DNA from 2 places in the Methylobacterium radiodurans genome. Region 2 is predicted to be linked to the other one. Evidence: riboswitches for the same ligand, from Rfam matches in the RefSeq annotation. Region 2 holds a riboswitch; the other holds the start of a gene.
What was found. A riboswitch is a leader RNA that binds a small molecule or an ion and turns the genes downstream of it on or off. The one in region 2 is predicted to bind thiamine pyrophosphate.
Positions count from the first base shown of each region.

Region 1: it holds a riboswitch for thiamine pyrophosphate, as region 2 does, so the genes downstream of both, thiO (glycine oxidase ThiO) here and thiC (phosphomethylpyrimidine synthase ThiC) in region 2, are expected to answer to the same signal.

Region 1 covers NZ_CP029551.1:2,245,205-2,256,892, reverse strand. The annotation lists gene rpoD (RNA polymerase sigma factor RpoD) at 1-1,423, shown strand, start outside; gene DK427_RS10395 (adenylate/guanylate cyclase domain-containing protein) at 1,565-2,833, shown strand; TPP riboswitch at 3,145-3,275, shown strand; gene thiO (glycine oxidase ThiO) at 3,344-4,552, shown strand; gene thiS (sulfur carrier protein ThiS) at 4,560-4,772, shown strand; gene thiG (thiazole synthase) at 4,775-5,584, shown strand; gene DK427_RS10370 (thiamine phosphate synthase) at 5,571-6,206, shown strand; gene DK427_RS10365 (hypothetical protein) at 6,181-6,666, opposite strand; gene DK427_RS10360 (proteasome-type protease) at 6,733-7,488, opposite strand; gene DK427_RS10355 (transglutaminase family protein) at 7,547-8,374, opposite strand; gene DK427_RS10350 (alpha-E domain-containing protein) at 8,402-9,346, opposite strand; gene DK427_RS10345 (circularly permuted type 2 ATP-grasp protein) at 9,435-10,874, opposite strand; gene radC (RadC family protein) at 10,966-11,688, opposite strand, start outside.
Region 2 covers NZ_CP029551.1:2,943,269-2,954,956, forward strand. The annotation lists gene DK427_RS13730 (hypothetical protein) at 139-447, shown strand; gene DK427_RS26360 (hypothetical protein) at 580-741, shown strand; gene DK427_RS13735 (hypothetical protein) at 770-1,012, opposite strand; gene flaF (flagellar biosynthesis regulator FlaF) at 1,196-1,558, shown strand; gene DK427_RS13745 (flagellar biosynthesis repressor FlbT) at 1,568-1,969, opposite strand; gene DK427_RS13750 (DUF1522 domain-containing protein) at 2,167-4,392, shown strand; gene DK427_RS13755 (hypothetical protein) at 4,520-4,894, opposite strand; gene thiC (phosphomethylpyrimidine synthase ThiC) at 5,101-6,990, opposite strand; TPP riboswitch at 7,065-7,174, opposite strand; gene DK427_RS13765 (alpha/beta hydrolase) at 7,377-8,219, shown strand; gene DK427_RS13770 (HNH endonuclease family protein) at 8,262-8,633, shown strand; partial or broken gene DK427_RS13775 (acyltransferase family protein) at 8,882-9,903, shown strand; gene DK427_RS13780 (hypothetical protein) at 10,054-10,869, shown strand; gene DK427_RS13785 (PilZ domain-containing protein) at 10,900-11,187, opposite strand; gene DK427_RS13790 (flagellar protein) at 11,192-11,458, opposite strand.

The DNA.
Region 1 (11,688 bases), 700 kb from region 2:
GGTCCTCCTGCGCGACATCATCGACCTCGAAGCCACCTACGCGGGCCCGGACGGGCGCGGCGGGCCGCAAATCGCCGAGGGCGAGGAGGCCGAGGGCGAGGACGGCGAGCAGGCCCCGCCCGAGGGTGGCGACGACGAAGACGACATGGAGAACAACGTCTCCCTCGCGGCGATGGAGGCGGAGATCAAGCCGAAGGTTCTCGAGACCTTCGACGCGATCGCCAACAACTACCGCAAGCTGCGCCGGGCGCAGAACGAGGGCTCGGAGCGCCGCGCCGCGGGCGAGCAGAACACCGACGCGCAGAACCTACGCCAAGTCGAGCTGAAGGACACCGTCGTCGCCGACGTGAAGTCGCTCTCGCTCAACAACAACCGCATCGAGGCGCTGGTCGAGCAGCTCTACGACATCAACAAGCGCCTGATCAGCCACGAGGGCCGGCTGATGCGCTACGCCGAGAGCCACGGCGTGGCGCGCGACGAGTTCCTGCGCCACTACCAGGGCTACGAGCTCGATCCGAACTGGATGGAGCGCGTCGGTACGCTGGGCGGTCGCGGCTGGAAGAACCTCGTCGAGAAAGGCGGCCGCCAGGTCGAGTCCTTGCGCGAGCAGATCCTGACGCTCGCCTCCGAGACGGGCCTGGAGATCGGCGAGTACCGCCGCATCGTCAACATGGTCCAGAAGGGTGAGCGCGAAGCCCGTCAGGCCAAGAAAGAGATGATTGAGGCGAACCTCCGCCTCGTGATCTCGATCGCCAAGAAGTACACCAATCGCGGCCTGCAGTTCCTGGACCTTATCCAGGAGGGCAACATCGGCCTCATGAAGGCGGTCGACAAGTTCGAGTACCGCCGCGGCTACAAGTTCTCGACCTACGCCACGTGGTGGATCCGGCAGGCGATCACCCGCTCGATCGCCGATCAGGCCCGCACCATCCGCATTCCGGTGCACATGATCGAGACGATCAACAAGATCGTCCGCACCTCGCGCCAGATGCTGCACGAGATCGGCCGTGAGCCGACCCCGGAGGAGCTGGCCGAGAAGCTGGCGATGCCGCTGGAGAAGGTGCGCAAGGTCCTCAAGATCGCCAAGGAGCCGATCTCGCTCGAGACGCCCATCGGCGACGAGGAGGACAGCCATCTCGGCGACTTCATCGAGGACAAGAACGTCGTCCTGCCGATCGACGCGGCGATCCAGTCGAACCTGCGCGAGACCACAACCCGCGTGCTCGCTTCGCTGACGCCGCGCGAGGAGCGCGTGCTGCGCATGCGCTTCGGCATCGGCATGAACACCGACCACACCCTCGAAGAGGTCGGCCAGCAATTCTCGGTGACCCGCGAGCGCATCCGCCAGATCGAGGCGAAGGCCCTCCGGAAGCTGAAGCACCCGAGCCGTTCGCGGAAGCTCCGGAGCTTCCTCGACAACTGAGCATTCCCGCCGCGCGTCTTTCGACTCGCGCGGCGGTTGCGCTAAGATCGCGCACATCGCCGCGAACGGGTGGGGCAGCCTGTCCCACACGTTGCCGGCATCGTGCCTTGCTTTGCATGGCCGACCCACCACCTTGGCCTTATGCTCGAACGCCGCCCGCCACAGCCCGTACCGCCCACGGCCCTGGCCGATGGGTCGGAGGCGGACGACGTCCCCTTCGGCGCGCTCCAGACCTGCGTGGCCATCCGCGACTGGCTCCTGAGCGAGGGCGCGCGACTGCCCCAGGCCGACGACCTGCTCTCAGGGTTGGCCGAGCGTCTAAACCAGATCGGCGTGCCGGTGGACCGCGCCTCGACGGCGATCGACACCCTGCACTCGGAGTATTCCGGCGTCGGCCGCGTCTGGACGCCCGAATCCGGCACGACCGTGCGGCTGTTCCCGCACGGTGAGGTTTCGGAGCGGGCCTATCACGAGAGCCCGTTCTATACCGTGCACGAATCGGGTGAGTGGCTGCTGCTCGACCTCACCGAGCCTGGCGACGTGCCCTACAGCATCCTGCCCGAGCTGCGGGCCGCGGGTTACACGCACTACGTCGTGGCACCGCTCTTCTTCACCAACGGCACCCGCAACGGCATCACATTCGCGACCCGCTCTCCGGAAGGTTTTCGCGACGACGACATCGCGATCCTGCGCTTCGTGATGCCGGCGCTCGCCGCCGTGATGGAGATGCGCCTCGTCAACAAGCAGCTCGATCACGTGCTGCGGATCTATGTCGGCGACGAGCCGCACCGGGCGATCCTGTCCGGGGACATCCGGCGCGGACAGGTCAAGCGCATTCGCTCGGCGATCCTGTTCGCCGACATGCGCGACTACACCCGCATCTCCGCCGACATGACCCCCGAGGAGGCGGTGGATCTCCTCAACGTGTTCTTCGACTGCCTCGTGCCGCCGATCGAGCGCGAGGGCGGCGAGGTGTTGAAATATCTGGGTGACGGCCTGCTGGCGATCTTCCGCGAGCCCGGCGACGATCTCGGCGGCGCCGCCAAGGGCGCGCTGACCGCGGCGGAGGCGGCGCTCGCCGCCCTCGACGAGGCGAACGCCCTGCACCTCTTCTCCGTACCGGTCACGGCCGGCATCGCGCTCCACCACGGCGAGGCGGCCTACGGCAATGTCGGCTCGGGCCAGCGGCTCGACTTTACGGTGATCGGCCGGGACGTGAACCTCGCGAGCCGCCTGTCGCGCCTCAACCGCTTGCTCGGCGAGCCGCTGCTGATGTCGAAGCCCTTCGTAGACTTCCTCTGGGGCGATCCGGAGCATTGCGGCGAGCACCAGCTCGACGGCTTCCCCGAGCCGATGGCCGTGTACAAGCCGAAGGCGAAGGCCGCGGTTCTGGAACGCCTGCGGGCGTGAGGGGCAGGATCGTTCACGAAAAAGGCGCTCTTTTTCCTCTCTCCGCGTGCGGGGAGAGGCCCGCAGGCACCCTGTCGTGCCTGCGGGAAGCGGAGGCGAAGCCGCAGCGGCGGTGAGGGGGCGGCTCCGGCAGAGACTTCTGCGGTGAGGCCCCCTCACCTTCGGCTGCCGCCTCGCTCCAGCGACGACAAGGTCGCCGGAGCCCTCTCCCCGCACGGCGGGGAGAGGGAAAGCCGCTCGGCCCGAATCGACCATCCGCCTCCCCTGTCATCCCGCCGTCTTGACCCCGCCCGCGGCCGGGTCCACATCACGCCTGTTCCAGGGAGATCCCCGGCAAGGGGCTGAGAAACCGCTGGCACGCTCACACCAGAGCCTGCGGCGCGGAAATCCTTCGAACCTGATCCGGCTCATACCGGCGTAGGGATTGGACCGGGGCCCCCTGACGGGCTCGCACGCTTCACCACGAAGCGGAAGGCCACCGATCCCTGCGGGCAGACGCGGAGATCTTGCGTGGCACAGTGGCCCGCCTCACCCATCGGACAGCGCCGCGGCCTCGGCGAGGCCGGCGATTCCGGCGCTCTCCCCGCCCGGGCCGACGTCGCGATCGTCGGCGGCGGCCTGATCGGGCTCGCGAGCGCGTGGCGCCTGGCCCAGGCTGGCAAGCAGGTCGTGGTGGTCGAGCGCGATCGGGTCGGCGCGGGCGCGAGCCTCGCGGCCACCGGCATGCTGGCACCGGCCGCCGAGCACGAGCCGGGCTCCGATCTCCTCCTGCCGCTCGCCATCGATTCGCTCGCCCGCTGGCCGGCCTTCCGCGACGCGCTCCAGGCGGCCGCCGGTCTCGACATCGACTATCGCCAGGAGGGCACGCTGGTGCTCGCCATCGGCCGCGACGAGGTCGAGCGCCTGCGCTTCCGCTACGACCTGCAGCGCCGCTCCGGCGTCGCCGCGGAGTGGCTCTCCGGCACCGAGGTGCGCCGCCGCGAACCGACCCTTCGCCCATCCGTCACCGCGGGCGTGTTCTGCCCGCTCGACCATCAGGTCGACCCGCGCAAGGTGATGCAGGCGCTGGTTCTCGCCTGCCGGGCGGCGGGCGTCACCGTCGTCGAGGGCTGCGCCGCGACCGGGCTCGACTGGACGGGATCGCGGGTCACCGGGCTCGTCACCGAGCGCGGCGCTGTGACAGCCGGCACCGTCGTGCTGGCGAGCGGCGCCTGGAGCGGCGCGGCAGGCCTGCTGCCCGACCATCTCGCCCTGCCCGTCCGCCCGCTGAAGGGTCAGTCGCTGGCTCTGCGCACAACGCGCCAGACCGGTACCCTCTCCCACATGGTCTGGACCGAGCAGGTCCACATGGCGCCGAAGGGCGACGGGCACCTGATCGTCGGTGCGACGGTCGAGGATTGCGGCTTCCGCGACGGCGTCACCGCGGGCGGGCTCTACGCCCTGCTGGAGGGAGCGCGCCGCGTGCTGCCGGGCATCGAAGAGATGGCAGTCGAGGCCGTGTGGAGCGGCTACCGCCCGACCTCGGACGACGATGCGCCGATCATCGACACGCTGGCCCCGGGCCTCGTCGCGGCGACGGGCCATCACCGCAACGGCTACCTGCTGGCGCCCGCGACCGCGGACGCGATGGCCGCCCTGCTCACCAGCGGCGCGCTCCCCGCAGTGGCGCGCCCCTTCACGCTCGCCCGTTTCCGGGCGGAGGCGCGAGCGATCGCGTGAGAGCCCAATGACCATTCTGATCAACGGCGAGCCGCGCGAGATCGCGGCCGAGACGGTCGAGGCCCTGTTCCGGGCCGAGGCCGAGGAGACCGGCATCGAGAGCCCGGAGGGCGTCGCCATCGCGCTCAACGGGCGCGTCGTGCGCCGCCGCGACTGGCAGGCGACGCCGGTTCGCGACGGCGACCGCGTCGAGATCGTCCGCGCCATGCAGGGAGGCTGAGCATGAGCGAGCAACAGAACACCGTCACGCCGCTGCGGACCGGGACTGACGACCCGCTGGTGATCGCCGGCGTGAACTTAGGCAGCCGCCTGTTCATCGGCACCGCCGGCTATCCGAGCCAGGCGATCATGCGCGACGCTGTGGAGGCGAGCGGGGCCGAGATCGTCACCGCCTCGATCCGCCGCGTCTCGCTGCAGGGCCACGGCTCGGACACGGTGAAGATCCTCAAGGGTAAGCGCTTCCTGCCGAATACCGCCGGCTGCGAGACGGCCCGCGACGCGATCATGACCGCCGAACTGGCCCGCGAGGCGCTCGACACGACCTGGATCAAGGTCGAGGTGATCGGCGACCGCGAGACGCTCTACCCCGACGTCGCCGAGCTGATCGAGGCCTGCCGCCACCTCGTGGATGAGGGCTTCACGGTCCTGCCCTACTGCAACGACGACCCGATCGTCTGCCAGCGCCTCGAGGACATCGGCTGCGCGGCCGTCATGCCGATGGGCTCGTTGATCGGCTCCGGCATGGGCGTGGCCAATCCGGCCAATCTCGAGCTGATCTGCCGCCGCGCCAAGGTGCCGGTGGTGGTCGATGCCGGCATCGGCACCGCCTCCGACGCGGTGATCGCGATGGAACTCGGCGCCGCCGCCTGCCTCATCAACACCGCGGTGGCGAAGGCGGACGACCCCGTGCGCATGGCGCGCGCCATGCGCCGCGCCGTCGAGGCGGGCCGCGACGCGCATCTCGCCGGCCGGATCCCGCGCCGGGGCCGGGCTGAGCCGTCGAGCCCGCAGCTCGGCCTTGTCGGCTCGTAGCCTTCCCTGGCCCCTCCTCGTCGTCACGGACCGGCATGGTTCGGAACGGCCGCTCGCCGACACGGTGACGGCCTGCCTGACGGGCGGGGCGCGCTGGATCTGGTTCCGCGACCGGGACATGGCGGAGGCCGAGCGCCGCCGCCTCGGTGCCCGGCTGCGCGACCTGACGCGGTCAGCGGGCGCGGTGCTCACGGTCGGCGGCGACGTCGATCTCGCCGCCGAACTCGAAGCCGACGGCGTCCACCTGTCCGGCGCTCGGCTCGACCGGATCGGCGCGGCGCGCGCCCGCCTGGGACCGGGCGCCCTGATCGGTCTCTCCGCCCATTCGGTCGCGGAGGTCGCGCGCGCCGGAGCGGAGGGCGCCGACTACGCGACCCTGAGCCCGATCTTCGCGAGCGCGAGCAAGCCGGGCTACGGCCCCGCGCTCGGGCCTGACACGATCCGGGCGGCTGCAGGCACGGGACTGCCGGTGGTGGCGCTCGGCGGCGTCTCGGCGGAGCAAGCGGCTGAGTGCCGCTCAGCGGGGGCGACGACTCTGGCCGTCATGGGCGGCCCGATGCGCGCTGCCGATCCGGAGGCGGAGATCCGCCGTCTGCTCAAGGCTTGGCGGGACGCCGCATGATCCGGGGCCGCCAGACACCGAGCACGACGTTGGCGGTGGCGACCGCGAGGATCACCCAGAGCGTGCCGCGCTCGGCACCGAGCGACTGGGCGAGCGTCGCGGGATCGACCTTGCCGGCGAGCGCGGCGGCGCTGCGCCGGGCCTCCTCCTGCATCGGCCCCAGGATGCCGACGAAGCCGGACTCGAAGACCAGGATGCCGGTAGCGAGCTTGAGGAGCGCCCAGCCCGCGTTGTGGAAGGCGCGGTTGAAGGCGATGGCGAGGAGCCCCGAGAGCAGCACCAGCGCGAGCGAGGGGAAGAAGATCCAGGTCGCGACCGCGCCCATCGCGCCGCGCATCAGCGCGTAGCCCTCCAGCGCCGAGGGCGAAGGCGCGTGGGCAAGCATCACCAGGAGCGCGGCCATCGCGCCCATGAGCCCGATCGCCCCCATCGTGTGAAGGAATTTGAGCAGGCGTCGCACGGCGTCCCCCCGGCACTCCGCGTCGGGAACGAAGCTTAACGCGGGACGGGGCCGTGCGGTAGCGGGCTACTTCGCCGCCGGGGCCGGCCCGTAGGGCGGGCGCGGGATCGCCCGGTGGGCGGCCCGCAGAGCCGCCGACCAGCGCTCGCGCAGGTCGTGGAAATAGGTCTCGCCCGCCTCGATCCGGTGGTTCACCTCCAGCGCCAGGGCGCCGCGGCGCGCGACCGCGATGTCGAGCGGCAGGCCGACGCCGAGATTCGAGCGCATGGTCGAATCCATCGAGACGAGCCCGACCTTCAGCGCGTCGTAGAGGTCCGTCTCGAACTTCACGGCCCGGTCGAGGATCGGCTTGCCGTATTTGTGCTCGCCGATCTGCAGGAAGGGCGCGTCGGTCGAGCACTCGATGAAATTGCCGGCCGAGTAGATCAGGAACAGCCGCATCGGCTCGTCGCCGATCTGGCCGCCGAAGAGGAGCGAGATCGAGAAACGGATCTGCGCCGCCTCGAAGCCCGCCTTCTCGATGGCGCGCACGCGGCGGATCGCCCGTCCGATCAGCTGCGCCGCCTGGAACATGGTCGGCGCCTCGACGAGCTTCGTCGCCGGCTCCCCGTCCTCGCCCGGCACGCCCTCGGAGAGCAGGCTCAGCACCGACTGCGTCACCGAGAGGTTGCCGGCCGAGGCCAGCATCATCACGCGCTCGCCCGGCACGTTGAAGTGGTGCAGCTTGCGGTAGGTCGAGATGTCGTCGAGCCCCGCATTGGTGCGGGTATCGGCCACCATCACGAGCCCGTCCTCGACGAGCAAACCGACACAGTAGGTCATGAGCGGGCACAGCTTCTCGCCCGCTGCCGGCGCGGGCGTTTCGAGAACGGGGCAGCAATCAGGATTGCCGGGCGGCCTGGGCTTGCTCCACCTTGAGCGTGACGTCCAGCGTCTCCGTGCCGCCGCCCGTGCGGCTGCCGCGGATCGGCGCGGCGCCGAGATAGTCGAGGCCGCTGGCGACGCGGATGTAGTGCTCCGAGGTGCCGGTGCCGTGGGCGGGATCGAAGGCGACCCAGCCGAGATCCGGGACGAGCGCCTCCGCCCAGCCGTGCGGCGTCTCGGCGCCCTCGTCCTCGTCCTCCCGCTTGCGGTAGCCCGAGACGTAGCGGGCCGGGATCTCCAGATGGCGCGCCGCCGTGATGAAGACGTGGGCGACGTCCTGGCAGACCCCCTGCTCCACCTCGAAGGCCTTCGCGGCGGTGACGGCCGCGCTCGCCGGGCCGCGCGCGAAGCGGACCCGCTCGTGCACCGCGGCGAGCAGGCGGTGCAGCATCGGCAGAGCGGCGCGCTCGCCCGCGTCCCGGACCTGCTCGGCGAAGTCCTGAATCGGCTGGCTGGCGACGCAGAGATCGGTCTCACGCAGGTAGAACAGGTCGGGCAGGCGCTCGACCGCGCCGCGCACGATGCCGTGTGTCTCCAGCGTGTCGACCTCGCCGGTCACCCGGACGGTGAGCGCGTCGGCGGCCTCGTCGGGCGTGAACCAGTGGACGACGTTGCCGAATCCGTCCTCGCGCTCGGTCAGCCGCCCGTCGACCGAGGTGTCGATGCGCCAGCGCCGGACATACTGCCCATCGTGGTCGCGCGGGGTCAGCCGCAGGACCTGGATCAGGCTCCGGGCCGGCTGCTCGTAGGTGTAGTGGGTCTCATGGACGACGCAGAGGCGCATGCGGGTCTTCTACGGTTGGCAGTTCGGTCAGACCAGATACTGCTCGGCGATTGCCTGGCCGACCCGGTTGTTCTCGGCGATGAAGGCGGTCACGAACTCGTGCAGCCCCGCGGTGAAGATCCGGTCGATGTCCTCGCCCTCCAGCCGCGCCAGCATGTTGCTGGCCAGCCGCTGGCTCGGGCCGCGTCGCCCGTAGGCGTCGGCGATCAGGTCGAGATGCTCCACCAGCATCGCGTAACAGTTGGCAAAGGAGCGCGGCATCTGCCGATTGAGGATGAGGAGGTCGGCCACCAGGAGCGGCTTGATGCTCTCCCGGTAGACCCAGTGGTAGGCGTTGAAGGCCGAGACCTCGCGCAGGATGGTGGTCCACTGGAAGTAGTCGAGGCTGCCACCGACCTTCTCGCTTGCCGGCAACAGGATCTGGTATTTCACGTCGAGGATGCGGGCGGTGTTGTCGGCCCGCTCGATGGCGGTGCCGAGCCGCGTGAACCAGTAGGCGTCGTTCCGGAGCATCGTGCGGTAGGCCGAGCCGTCGAAGGTCAGCGAGATGCCCTTCACCCAGTCGAGGAAGCGCGAGAACTCGTCGCGCGTGAGGTCGCGGCCCTCGTAGGAGCGCAGCTCCAGCCACGCCCCGTTGATCGCGTCCCACATCTCGGTGGTGAGCGCGGTGCGGACGGAGCGGGCGTTCTCGCGCGCCGTCTCGATGCAGGTGCGGATCGAGGACGGGTTCTTCGGGCTGAAGGCCAGGAAGTCGCAGACCGTGTGGCTGTTCACGGTGTCGTAATGGGCCTTGAAGGCCTCGGCATCGCCCGCGGAGGCGAGCGCGGAGGCCCACTCGTTGGTCTCGCCTCCGCCGTAGCTCGTCGGCAGCGAGGCGAGCCGGTGGGCCGCGTCGAGGATGCGGGCGACGAACTCGGCGCGCTCGACGTAGCGCGAGAGCCAGTACAGGTTGTCGGCGGTGCGGGACAGCATGGGCGCTTCGCTGGGTTCGGCCGGTGGGGCCTCGATCGCGTGGAAGGGTTCTCTTGGAAGGATTCTCTCGTCGCGCGGGGCGGCGCACTCAGCCGTCCAGCACCCAGGTGTCCTTCGTACCGCCGCCCTGGCTGGAATTCACCACCAGCGAGCCCTCCTTCAGGGCGACGCGGGTGAGGCCGCCCGGCACGATGCGGATCTCGTCGGCGCCGCAGAGCACGAAGGGCCTGAGATCCACGTGGCGCGGCGCCACGCCCGAGGCCACGAAGGTCGGGCAGGTCGAGAGCGAGAGCGTCGGCTGGGCGATGAAGCCGTCCGGCGCGTGGCGCAGGCGCCGGCCGAACTCCTCGATCTCGCGCTTCGTCGCGTGCGGGCCGACCAGCATGCCGTAGCCGCCCGAGCCGTTGACCTCCTTCACGACGAGGTCCTTGAGGTTGTCCATCACGTACGCGAAGGCGTCCTTCTCGCGGCAGCGGTAGGTCGGCACGTTGTGCAGGATCGGCTCCTCGCCGGTGAAGAACTTCACGATCTCCGGCATGTAGCTGTAGACCGCCTTGTCGTCGGCCACGCCCGTGCCGACCGCGTTGGCGAGGGTCACGGTTCCGCGCTCGTAGGCGTTCATCAGTCCGGGCACGCCGAGCACCGAATCCGGCCGGAACACCAGAGGGTCGAGGAAGTCGTCGTCGAGGCGGCGGTAGATGACGTCGACCCGGCGCGGCCCTTCGGTGGTGCGCATGTAGACGACGTCGTCCTTGGTGAAGAGGTCGGAGGCCTCCACCAGTTCGACGCCGAGCTTGTCCGCCAGGAAGGAGTGCTCGTAGAAGGCCGAGTTGTAGCGCCCCGGGGTCAGCAGCACGCAGGTGGGGTCGCGCGTGGCGGTAGCGGGCGCGAGGCTGCGCAGCGTCGCCAGCAGCGCGTCCGGGTAGTTCTCGACCGGCGCGACGCGGTGGCGCGAGAACAGGTCGGGGAAGAGCCTGAGCATCACCTCCCGGTTCTCCAGCATGTAGGAGACGCCGGACGGGATGCGGGCATTGTCCTCCAGCACGAAGAAATCGTTCTCGCCGGTGCGCACGATGTCGATGCCGGCGACGTGGACGTAGAGGTCGTGCGGCACCCGGAAGGCGCGCATCTCCATGCGGTAATGCGCGTTGCGGTAAACGAGGTCGGCCGGGATGATGCCGGCCTTGATGCATTCCTGCGGGCCGTAGACGTCCTTGAGGAAGGCGTTGATCGCGGTCACCCGCTGCTTCAGCCCGCGCTCGAGGAAGCCCCATTCGGGTTTGGTGAGCACCCGCGGGATGATGTCGAACGGAATCAGTCGCTCGGTCGACTCGTTGTCGCCGTAGACCGCGAAGGTGATGCCGATGCGGCGGAACAGCAGCTCGGCCTGGCTGCGCCGGGTGTTGAAATGGTCGGAGGGCGTGGTGTCGAGCCAGGTCTTCAGTTGTCCGTAGGCGTTCCGGATCTCCGCCTCAGTGGCGGCCGGTCCGCTCAATCCCGTCATCTCGTCGAACGCCACACCGGCCATCGCGCTGCCTCCCAGATACCGCACGCTAGAGGCAAGAGGCGCGCCACGCCAAGGATCCGCTGGGGCCCGCGGTCTCGAACGCGCTACAACCTCAGAACAGCTTCAGCCCTTTCAGACTGGCGTGCCCGGTGCGTCCGAGAATGATGTGGTCGTGCACGATGATTCCAAGTGGATCGAGCACATTCACCACCTCGCGTGTCATCCGCACGTCGGCCGCCGAGGGCGCCGAGTCGCCCGAGGGGTGGTTGTGGGCCAGGATGATGGCGGTGGCCGAGAGTTCGAGCGCCCGTCGCGCCACCTCGCGGGGATAGACCGGCGTGTGATCGACGGTGCCGCGCCCCTGCACCTCGTCGGCGATGAGGTGGTTGCGCTTGTCGAGGAACAGGATCCGGAACTCCTCACGGGCCGAGAAGGCCATGGTGGTGCGGCAATAGTCGAGCACCGCGCTCCAGGACGACAGGAGCGGGCGCTCCTGGATCGCGCCGCGGGCGAGGCGGCGCCCGGCCGCCTCCATCAGCTTGAGGTCCGTGATCACGCCCTGGCTGACGCCCTCGACCTCGGCGAGCCTGGCCGGCTCGGCGCTCACCACCTCGGCGAAGCTGCCGAAGCGCCGGATCAGGGCCTTGGCCAAGGGCTTCACGTCCCGCCGCGGGATCGCGCGGAACAGGACGAGTTCGAGCAGCTCGTAGTCCGGCAGGGCGTCGGCGCCGGCCTGCAGGAAGCGGGCACGCAGGCGCTCGCGGTGGCCGAGATAGTGCGGCGCCTCCCCGGCGCCCGCGGCCGGGGCTTCTGATTCAGGCTCGGTCCCGGGATC
Region 2 (11,688 bases):
TCCCGGTCCAGGGAGACCGCCCTCAGCCTCCACAAACCCCGTGTCCGGAGACGGACCGCATCGGACCACGTCAAACATACGCGCGGGCGCACGCCGCCGTCCGGCCCGTCGCCTGTAAGCCCGTTCCACGGTGTTCCCATGAAACGATCCTCAAACGCCATCGCCGCACTCGGGCTCGCCCTGTCGGCGCAGACAGCACTCGCGGCACCGGCCTGCATCGAGGCCCGGCGCAAGGTCGATGAGGCCGTCGCCCTCCGCTATCAGGCCCGTCAGGAAGCGCGCCTCGGCGACCGCGAGCGAGTCTGTGACACGCTCGACGAGGTCGGCGACCGCTACAACGATGCCCGCGACGCCTTCGACGAGTGCGGGGCCGGCGTGGTCGCGATCGACCTGCGCAGCGAGCTGCGTGCCCTTCGCGTCGCCAAGCGGATCAACCGCTGCGACTAGCGGCGGCGAGGCCGACCCGTACGCATCATCCCCGAACCCGATCGAGCCCGTGCGCCGCCGCACAGAAGCCGCGCGAGCTTGACCGCACTGTTAACTCATGCGCGGCGCCAGCCCGCAGACAGGAATTCCGCCATGAACCACAGCCTCAGCCAGCAGATCGACCAGGATCTCGGCCAGGACCTCGGTACCCGGGCTGCCGCCCCGACCGGCCCCTCCTTCGCCGCCGCCCTCTGCGGCTTCCTCAGCACCACCGTCGCCACGACGGCGCTGATGTTCCTGCTCAGCAGCGTCTGACCGTCGGACACGCTCGACCCCGCCGCGCTCAGGGCGCGATCCACCAGAAGCGGCGCGGCGAGAGCAGCATGTCGACGCCGCCGACCTTCTGGGCCGTCGGCGGGGGCGGGCAGGCGGGTTCGGGCCGCGGCGCGGGCACAGGGGCCGCGGCCAGCAGCACCGCGGGCCGAAGCCCGAGGCGGGTCTGGATCTCCGGATGGCGCACCGCCACGATGGTGCCGACGCAGGCGAAGAGCGCGCCGGCCACTGCCCCGAGCAGAAAATTCGTCATCGCAAGACAGCATCCCGGAGGCCGAGAGCCTCCCCGCACCGGCGCGGGTCTGGCACCGCATGCGGGCGCGATTGCGGCGACCGGCGCTTACAGACCCTTAAGCATACTCGTGGGATCAATCCCGGGCGATGCCCCTCAGGCGGCATCCGCCGTCCGGGAACGGGTTGCAGGGATCGTGTCCGCATGAGCTACGCCGCCAACGCCTATGCCAGAACCGCGCAGGTCGCGCTCAACCCGCGGGAGGCGGAGGCCGCCGTGCTGATGAAGGCCGCCCGCCAGCTCCAGGCGGTGCGCGACGACTGGGACAACCAGGCGGACGGGCTCAACGCGGTGCTCACCTTCAACCAGAAGGTCTGGACGATCCTGGCGACCGCCGCGACGGACGCCGACAGCCCGCTGCCGCCCGACCTGCAGCAGAACGTGGCCAACCTCGCGGCCTTCGTGTTCCGCCGGATCCTCGACACTATGGTCGATCCCTCGCGCGAGAAGCTCGACGCGCTGATCGCCATCAACCAGAACCTCTCGTCCGGCCTGCAGGGGCGCTGAAGCCCCGCCTCAGCCGGAGGCCGGCTCGGCGGCGCGCTCCAGCCCGGCGCGCTCGTAGGCCACGAGGTCGCGGGCGCGCTTGATCGCGGCGTGGTGCCGGCCCGCCTCAAGCTCCTCTTGGATCGCCGCCAGGTAGGGGGCGGTGCCGGGCGCCTGCCGGACGAGTTCGGCGGCCTGCGCGTAGAACAGGGCCAGCGGCCCGGTCGGCTCCTCCGTGAGGTAGATCACCGTCAGCGTCAGGTGCAGGCGCTTGCAGGGCGTGTCCGCCTCGCTCTCGGTGATGATCTCGCTCTCGCGCAGGAACTTGCAGCTCGTCTCGATCAGGAAGGCCGCGCGGCGCTCACCGTTGCGGATCGCCGCCCCGTTGATGATCAGCCGCTCGAACGGCTTCAGTTCGATGCGCAGGGGCATGGCGTGCTCTCCGGATAACCTGACGCCACCCTAGTCACACTTCGTTAACCGTGACTCAACGCGGGCTCCGGAAAAACCGCGCTTGGCGTCTCAGGCGAGGAACCTCGCGGATCAGATTAAGGCCTCGGCAAGGGCCCGCGTGATCTCTGGGGCGACTGCCAGAAAGGCAGGTCTTCAGATCAGCACGGATCGCCCCGATGTCCAACATCACTCTCTCGTCTGCCACGCGGCAGAACCTGCTCGTGGCCCAGGATACGGCCGCCCTTCTGTCGACCACGCAGAACCGCCTCGCGACCGGCAAGAAGGTCAACTCCGCCCTCGACAGCCCGAGCTCGTTCTTCACGGCCCAGGGCCTCGACAACCGCGCGGGCGACCTCTCGAACATCCTCGACTCGATCTCGAACGGCGTGCAGGTGATCCAGGCCGCCAACACCGGCATCACCTCGCTGCAGAAGCTCGTCGACAACGCCAAGTCGGTCGCCAACCAGGCGCTGCAGGCGACGATCGGCTACTCGACCAAGTCGAACGTCTCGACCACGATCACCGGCGCAACGGCTTCGGATTTGCGCGGGACGACGTCGTATCTGAGTGCTCAGGCGACCAGCAACGTGCTGTACGACGGTACGGCTGCCAACGGCGCGGCGGTGTCCGGCACGACGAAGCTCGGTGCGGCCGGAACGATGACGGGCGGCACGATCACCGGCGCAACGGGCGCCACCGTGCTGAATACGGGCGGTGCTGCCGCCGGCTTCGGCGACGGAGACACCCTGACCGTAAACGGCAAGACCATCACGTTCTCGAAGACCGCCGCCCCAACCACCAGCACGGTCCCGACCGGCTACGGCTTCATCGCCAGTTCGAACGTCGCGACCGACGGCAACGGTAATTCGACCGTCTATCTCGGCGCCAACGGCAACGTCGCCACAATCAGCGACCTGCTGAGTGCGGTCGATCTCGCGAGCGGGGTCTCGTCCGCCTCGATCTCGGCCGGCGCCGCTACGGTCGCCACGGCCACCGGCGAGACGGCCTCCAACGTTGCCTCAGCCAAGATCGTCCTCAACTCTGCCACCGGTGCCGACCTCCAGATCAGCGGCAAGGCCGACCAGCTCAAGGCCCTCGGCCTCACGTCCTCGACGGGCTCCGGCACGGCCACGGTCTCGGTCACGCGCACGACGGCGGCCGGCTCCCTGGGCACCCTGCTTCAGGATGGCTCGACGCTGAACGTCAACGGCAAGACCATCAGCTTCAAGAACGCCGCCGTTCCCGCGGCCGCGAACGTCGCGAGCGGGTCCGGCAAGAACGGCAACATCGTAACCGACGGCAACGGCAACTCGACTGTCTACCTCCAGGGCGGTACGGTCGCCGACGTCCTCACCGCGATCGACCTTGCGACCGGCACCCAGACCACGACCAACGCGAGCGGATCGGCCACGCTGAAGACGGCGACCGGCGCGACCAACTCGTCGGTCGCGACCAACGGGTCCTTGAAAATCAGCACGGGCACGCTCGCGGACCTCAACATCACGGGGTCCGGTAACGCCCTGTCCGCGCTGGGCCTGAGCGGCAATGCAGGCACCGATACGAGCTTCACCGCAGCCCGCACATCGACCCCCGGCGGTCTCTCGGGCAAGACGCTGACCTTCGGGTCGCTGAACAGCGGCACCGCGGTCAACGTCACCTTCGGCGACGGTACCAACGGCACGGTCAAGACGCTCGATGACCTCAACACGAAGCTCGCCCTGAACAACATGCAGGCTTCGCTGGACGCCAGCGGCAAGCTGACGATCTCGACGACGAACGACTACGCCTCGTCGACGATTGGCAGCGCGGCCGACGGCGGCACCATCGGTGGCACGGCGGCGACGTTGTTCTCGACCGCGCAGGCCCCGGTTGCGGACGTGAACTCGCAGAACACCCGCAAGTCGCTGCTCTCGCAGTTCAACCAGATCTTGGACAACATCAAGTCCACGGCTCAGGACGCCTCGTTCAACGGCGTCAACCTGCTGAACGGCGACACGCTGAAGCTGACGCTGAACGAGAAGGGCTCATCGACGATGAACCTGATCGGCGTCACCTTCGATCCGGCGGGTCTCGGCCTGACTCGGCTCGGACAGAACGGCCTGAACGAGTTCGAGGACATCTCCTCGACCAACAAGGTGATCACGTCGCTGACGCAGGCCTCCTCGGCCCTCCGCTCCCAGGCCTCGACCTTCGGCTCGAACCTGTCGGTGGTGCAGAACCGGCAGGACTTCAACAAGCAGATCATCAACGTCCTGCAGACCGGCTCGTCGAAGCTCACCGACGCGGACCTCAACGAGGAGGCGGCCAACTCGCAGGCCCTCTCGACCCGCCAGTCGCTGACCGTCTCGGCGCTCTCGCTCGCCAACCAGGCCCAGCAGAGCGTGCTGCAGCTCCTGCGCTAAGACCGGGACGGGCGCCGCCTCGCGGCGGCGCCCGGACCCTCCGGCCAAAGACAAGAGGCCGAACGAAGAGAGGGCCGGGGCGAATCGCCCCGGCCTTCTTCGTTTGCGGACCGGAAGACCGGCGCCCTCAGGCGGTCCGGTCGATCTGGGCCGTCTGCGCGCCGGGGCGCGCCGTCTGGGCCGCCTCGCGCTCGGCGTAGGCGCGGGCCTTCAGCACCGTCACGCTCGGCAGCTGGACGACGATGTCGCCCGAGGCCGGATCGACCACCTGATAGACCATCTGCCGCGCCTCGGCGTCGCGCACGTACTGCGCGCGGTAATCCGCCTCCGTCGGCGCGGGGGAGGGGGCGTCCGCATCCGCGCTCAGGTCGATCCTCACTGCCGGCTCCAGCGGGGTGCGCTCGGGCTCGGCCGCGACCAGTCGTGTCGGCGCGGCGCTCGCGATCGACGCGACGACGGGCGCCGGCCGTTCCGCCGGTTGCACGCTGCCGATCTCGCTCATGGCCATGGGCCTCCGATAGATCACTGAGGTCCCATCTGGCGCCCGGATGATGACCGCGGCTTTAACAGCCGGGGGACTTTCAGAAGAACCGTTAACGCGCCCTTACCGGTTCACCAGAAATTGTACGGGCTCGAACAGGCACGAAAAAGGGCGGCGGCGACCGTCCGGTCCCCGCCGCCCCGCACCGTCGCGGATGTCTGCCGCGCCTACTCGGCGGCGTCGACGTAGAGCTTGCCGCCCTCGGCCAGGAACTCCTCAGACTTCGCCTTCATGCCGGCCTCGCGCTGGGCCTCGGACATGACGGGTGCGGTGTGGATCACCGCGCCCGCCTCCTCCATCGCCAGCACCTCGGCGCGCAGGTCCTGCGTGATCTTCATCGAGCAGAATTTCGGCCCGCACATCGAGCAGAAATGCGCGACCTTGTGGGCGTCCTTCGGCAGGGTCTCGTCGTGGTAGCTGCGCGCCGTGTCGGGATCGAGCGAGAGGTTGAACTGGTCCTCCCAGCGGAAGTCGAACCGGGCCCGCGAGAGCGCGTCGTCGCGCAGCTGCGCGGCCGGGTGGCCCTTGGCCAGATCCGCGGCGTGGGCGGCGATCTTGTAGGTGATGACGCCGGTCTTCACGTCGTCGCGGTTCGGCAGGCCGAGATGCTCCTTCGGCGTGACGTAGCAGAGCATCGCGGTGCCGAACCAGCCGATCATCGCGGCGCCGATGCCGGAGGTTATGTGGTCGTAGCCCGGCGCGATATCGGTGGTCAGCGGGCCGAGCGTGTAGAACGGCGCCTCGCCGCACTCGCGCAGCTGCTTCTCCATGTTCACCTTGATCTTGTGCATCGGCACGTGGCCGGGGCCCTCGATCATCACCTGGCAGCCCTTGTCCCAGGCGATCTTGGTGAGCTCGCCGAGCGTCTCCAGCTCGGCGAACTGCGCGGCGTCGTTGGCGTCGGCGATCGAGCCGGGGCGGAGCCCATCGCCCAGCGAGAACGAGACGTCGTAGGCCCGCATGATGTCGCAGATCTCGTCGAAGCGCTCGTAGAGGAACGATTCGCGGTGGCCCGCGAGGCACCAGCGCGCCATGATCGAGCCGCCGCGCGAGACGATGCCGGTGACGCGTCGCGCGGTGAGCGGCACGTGGGCGAGGCGCACGCCCGCGTGGATCGTGAAGTAGTCGACGCCCTGCTCGGCCTGCTCGATCAGCGTGTCCTTGAAGACCTCCCAGTCGAGCTTGAGCGGGTCGCCGCCGACCTTCTCGAGCGCCTGGTAGATCGGCACGGTGCCGATCGGCACGGGGGAGTTGCGCACGATCCACGAGCGGATGTTGTGGATGTTGCGGCCCGTCGACAGGTCCATCACCGTGTCGGCGCCCCAGCGGATCGACCAGACCAGCTTCTCGACCTCTTCCGCCGCCGAGGAGGTGACGGCCGAGTTCCCGATATTGGCGTTGATCTTGACCAGGAAGTTCCGGCCGATCGCCATCGGCTCCAGCTCGGTGTGGTTGATGTTGGCCGGAATGATCGCCCGGCCGCGGGCGATCTCGTCGCGCACGAATTCGGGGGTGATGAAGGCCGGCACCGCCGCGCCGAAGCTCTCGCCGTCGGCCAGCGCGGCCTCGGCCCGCTCCAGCATCTGCTCGCGGCAGAGGTTTTCACGATGGGCGACGTAGATCATCTCCTCGGTGACGATCCCGGCGCGGGCGAACTCGTACTGCGTCACCATCTGGCCGGGCGCGGCCTTGCGCAGCGTGCGCTCGGCCGGGCAGGGGGCGACCAGCTTGTCGGCGGAGGTGAAGCCGTTGTCCTCGGGCTTGACGGCGCGGGCCTCGGCGGTGGCGTAGCCGCGCGCCGCGATCCAGGGCTCGCGCACCTGCGGCAGGCCGGCGGCGAGGTCGATCCGCGCGTCCGTCTCGGTGTAGGGCCCGGAGGGATCGTAGACGCGGACCGGCGCCTCCTTCGGGTCGGTCAGCGCGATCTCGCGGAACGGCACCCGGATGTCGTCGCGGCCCGCGACCGGCGCGTAGACCTTGCGCGAGCCGTGGACCGGGCCGGTGGTGACGCTCTCGGGCGAGCCCTTCACGTCTTTGGGCAGGACGGGTGCGTTCATGGTGGATCTCTCCCTGGTTCCTTGGAGCGATCCGAATCACGGAAGAGGGGCAGATGAGAGTCCGGCCCCAAGTGCAGGCCGCAGGTTCCCGTCCCTCCGCCGGTATGAGCCGGATCAGGTTCAAGGGTCAGGGCCGCCGGGCCCAATCTCAGCCCCCCTCACGGGGGCTCCCCTCGGAACGGGCGGGAGCCTCCGTGGTTTACCGGGCCTTGTCAATGCTGCGGCAGTCGCCTGGCCTGACAGGCCGCAACCGCTCACCGGAGAGGAGGCGAACCGCGACGCGCCCGCGCGCCCTTACCGGCTCCGCACTTCGCCGGGACGACCGCGTCTCGCCCGCGGGAGCAGCGGGGCTATAACGGTGCGCCTCTCCCGGCCCGAGCGTCCCGATGCGCATCCTCATCATCCTGTCCGCCGCCGCGGTCGTGCTCTGCGCAGGGTTGGTCGGCATTCTGGCCCTGGCGCAGCGGCGGCTGATCTACCCCGGCGCCTATCAGGACGTTGCCTCCGTGGGCGAGCGGGCCGCGCCCGCGGGAACCGAAGCGATCACCGTCGGGACGGCGGACGGGGAGCGCCTCCATGCCCTGTGGCGGGCGCCGCGCCCGGGCTGCGGCGTGGTGGTGAGCTTCCACGGCAACGCCTCGATGCCGGAATTCCACGCCGAGCGCTTCGCCGCCGATCCCTGGCGTGCGGCCGGTTGGGGCGTGCTGGCCCCGGCCTATCGCGGCTATCCGGGCTCGACCGGCGCGCCCTCCGAGGAGGGGCTGATCGCGGACGGGCTCGCCGCCGTCGCGGAGGCCCGCGCGCGGGCGCCCGGCGCGCCCGTCCTGCTCCACGGCCACTCGCTCGGGGCGGCCGTCGCGGTAGCGGTGGCGGCGCGCCTGCCTCCGGCCGGAGCGCCGGCCGGCCTCTACCTGGAGGCGCCGTTCGACTCCCTGGTCTCGGCGGCGCGCGTGCATTTTCCCGCCGCGCCGGGCTGGCTCCTGCGCGACACCTACCGGTCGGATGCGCGCATCGCGGGACTCCGCGGCCCGATCCTGATCGTGCACGGCACGGACGACCCGGTCGTGCCGGAGCGCCTCGGCCGCCGGCTGGCGGAGGCCGGCAAGGCTCGCTTCGAAGCACTGCCGGGCGACCATGTCAGCATCCTGGGCGCGCGGGACAAGGAGGCCGTAGCCCTGTTCGGGGGCGCCCGCGCGTGTCCCGATGCCGCGGCGGCCGAGGTGCGCTGAACGGCACCCGGTGCACCATATGCCGGGACGGGAGGAGCGGATTTGGGCAGGCGGGAGCGCAGGTGGCGCGACGACGACCCGGCAACGCACGGGCCGCTCGCGGCCGCGCCGGTAATGTGCCCGCTCTGCGACCGGCAGATCCCACCGGGCGCCCGTTCCAGCCTGCATCATCTCACGCCGAAGCTGAAGGGCGGCACGCACCGGGGCACGGTGCGGCTGCACCAGATCTGCCACTCGGCGATCCACGCCCGCTACAGCGAGGCCGAGATCGCCCGCCGGCTCGCCGACGTCGAGGCCCTGCGGGCGGATCCGGAGATCGCCCGCTTCCTCGCCTGGGTCCGCACCAAGCCCGACGACTTCCACGCCGCCACGAGGACGACCCGCGAGCGCCGCGGCGCGCACCGGGACCGTTAGGCGCCTTAACCAAGTCTTCACCGAACGCTGCGCTCGGGCCGCGAATCCTGGCACGATGCTGACGACGGCTGGTTGCATGTCGGGAGGACGGGGAGGCGCGGATGGAGTCGCGGGCCGGAACGGTGGCGGAGGAGGGCCTGCACCCCGCATCGCTCGGCGGAGCGAGCCTGCGGCTCGAATCTCTCAATGATACGAGCCCGCGGCTCGAACCTCTCAATGACACGAGCCCGCGGCTCGCCTGGGTCGACGTGGCCAAGGGGCTCTGCATCCTGCTCGTCGTCACGATGCACGCGACGCTCAGCACCGGCGCGGCGCTGGGCGGCGAGGGCTTCCTGCACCCGCTTGTGGCCTTCGCCCAGCCCTTCCGGATCCCGGCCTTTTTCCTGCTCTCCGGCCTGTTCCTCGGCCGGGTGATCGGGCGCGGCTGGCGCCCCTTCGCCGACAAGCGGGTGGTGCACTTCGCCTACTTCTACGGTCTCTGGCTGCTGATCCAGTCGGCCGCGAAGTACGGCGAGATCGCGGGCGAGGGCGGGCCGACGGCGATGCTGCGCCACCTCGCCCTGGCAATGGTCGAGCCCTACGCCACCCTGTGGTTCATCTACCTGCTGGCGGTGTTCTCGGTGGTGACGAAGCTGCTGCGGCGGCTTCCCGGCCCGGTCCTGCTCGGGGCCGCGGCGCTGCTGCAGGTGCTGCCGCCCCAGACGCCCTCCTACCTCGTGGAGGAGTTCTGCGCGCGCTACGTCTTCTTCGTGGCGGGCTACCTCTTCGCGGGCCGCGTCTTCACCTTCGCGGAGGCTGTCCGGGCGAGGCCCGGGCCGGCGAGCGGCGCCCTCGCGCTCTGGGCGCTGGCCGAGGGCTGGCTCGCCCTCACGCCGGTCTCGGGACCGGGCACCCCGGCGCTCGCGAGCCTGCCGGGCCTCGGCCTGCTGCTCGGGGTGCCGGGGCGCTCGCCCTGGTGGCGTCCGCGGTGCTGCTGACCCGGGCGGGCGGTCCCGTCGCGGGGGCCCTCCGGTACTGCGGCAGCCGCTCCCTCGCGATCTACCTCGCCTTCTTCCTGCCGATGGCCGCCACCCGCACGCTCATCGCCGAGACCGGGCTGATCATGGATATCGGGCTCGCCTCCCTGGTCGTCACGGCGAGCGCGGCCCTCGTCCCGCTTCTCCTCGAACGGCTGGTCCGCGGGACCCGGCTCGACATCCTGTTCCGGCGTCCCGCCTCGCTCAGCCTGCAAGCGCCCCCTCGCGACGCGTCCCGGCTCAGGGCGGCTTGAGCCGTCCCACCGGGACGGGATTCCCGGCCACAGGCGGGAAAATAATCAACTTCACGTTCAAAAACAAACTTGAAGGAAACTATTGCCGGCGTAGATCAGGCTGCGAGGTTGCGGCGCGCCCGCGCCGCACGTCGCCGCGCGAGGTGCATCTTGAGGATCGCGGAGCTGACCGGCTGGGCCATCCCCGCCGCTATGAACCAGAACTGGGACCACACCTACGTCACGAGCAGCCTCGGCGATGCCTGGGGCTGCTACGGGCGCAGCGCGGGCGGGATGCGGCTGGTCTGGCATCCGGGCGACCGCGACGTCGCCGACTGCCTCGCGCGGCCGGACCAGATGGCGGGCATCCGCTACGGCGTCACGGGCGTGTGTCACCAGATGGCGAACCGGATCCTGTATCCGGCCAACCGCATCCTGGTCAGCACGGCACGCGGATATCCCTGGTCGCGCAAGCTCTGGCGCGATTACGGGCTCGGGCCCTGGCCCGAGCGGACGGGTTGCTATAGCTCTGAACCAACATCGTCGACAGCAGGCGGATCGAGCCCTCCGGGTGGCCGCCGGGCTGCCAGCAGCAGAGGATCTGCCGTGGCTCAGGACGATCATCTCGACCCCCATCTCGACTGGCGGCGCACGGCCGCCGAGCACGGGATACCGCTGACGGGCCCCGTGATCGACCGGCTCGCAGCCGCCGACCGGGAACTCAAAGACCGGCAGACCCGGCTGATCTTCAGGCTCGATAACCATCTGATCGAGCCGGACACCTATCTCGCCGAGCTGAACGCGGCCGTCCGGGATTATCTCCGCACGGCCAGGAGCGTCCTCGGCGGCAGCGCCTACACGTCGATCTTCGGTTCCGACGCGACGGATCCCGGAGGCCTGATCGACCAGGATGTCTTCCTGGCCTCGGAGGCGGCCCGCTCCCCGGCTACGCGGCCCGGCGGCGGCGCGGGCGGCGCGATGCCCTGATCCGCTCCCGCGCTCGGCCCGCCCATCAGTTCAGGGCACGACGAACCGGGCACCGATCTCCTCGGCGCCGCGCCACACCGCCCGGCAGACCCGCGGCTCGGGGAAGCGCGTCGCGGCCAGCAGGAAGACCTCCGGTACGCAGGTGGCGTCGAGCGAGACCAGCCGCACGCCGTGCTCGGAGAGGTCGTAGATCAGGCAGGGCAGGGAGGTGTGCTCGTCCACGGCGATCAATCCGCTCTCGTCGATGCGCGCGCGGGGTGAGGCGCGGCGCTCGGCGGGCTCCGCCAGGGGGCGCAGCGCGGGGCTCGGGGCGGCCACGGCGTCAGGCCCGCACGTCGAGCAGGCGCCGCGTCGCGCCGTCCGCGGCGCGGGCGACAGCGGCGTTCGCGGCGAACTCCGCGCGCGACGCGACGAGGTCGCGCGCCGTCTGCGAGAGGTCGATCTGCGCGGCGGCGGGCAGATGCGTCCCGATCGGCTGTCCGGTTCCCGAGGGGCCGGCCCGCATGCGGGCCACCTGCACGGCGGCTTCCGTGAAGCGGGCCTGGGCGGCGACCATGCCGCCGGTCGCGCTCTGGAGGGCATCGATCATCGTAGCACCCTGTCCCGGGCCCGGCAGGGGCCCGCAGAACACCTATCGACGCCCCGATCCTTCAACCCCCACTTGTAAAACTCGCTCGCATTCGACGCATCCGGAACGCTGTCCCGTGCGCCCTCGATTCCGATCGCCCATCGGGCCGGCTCGCCGTGCGCCCCGATGGTAAAGACCTCTTAAACCCGCCGCATTTACGGTGCCGTAGCAGGGTCACGGGCCGGCGCCGG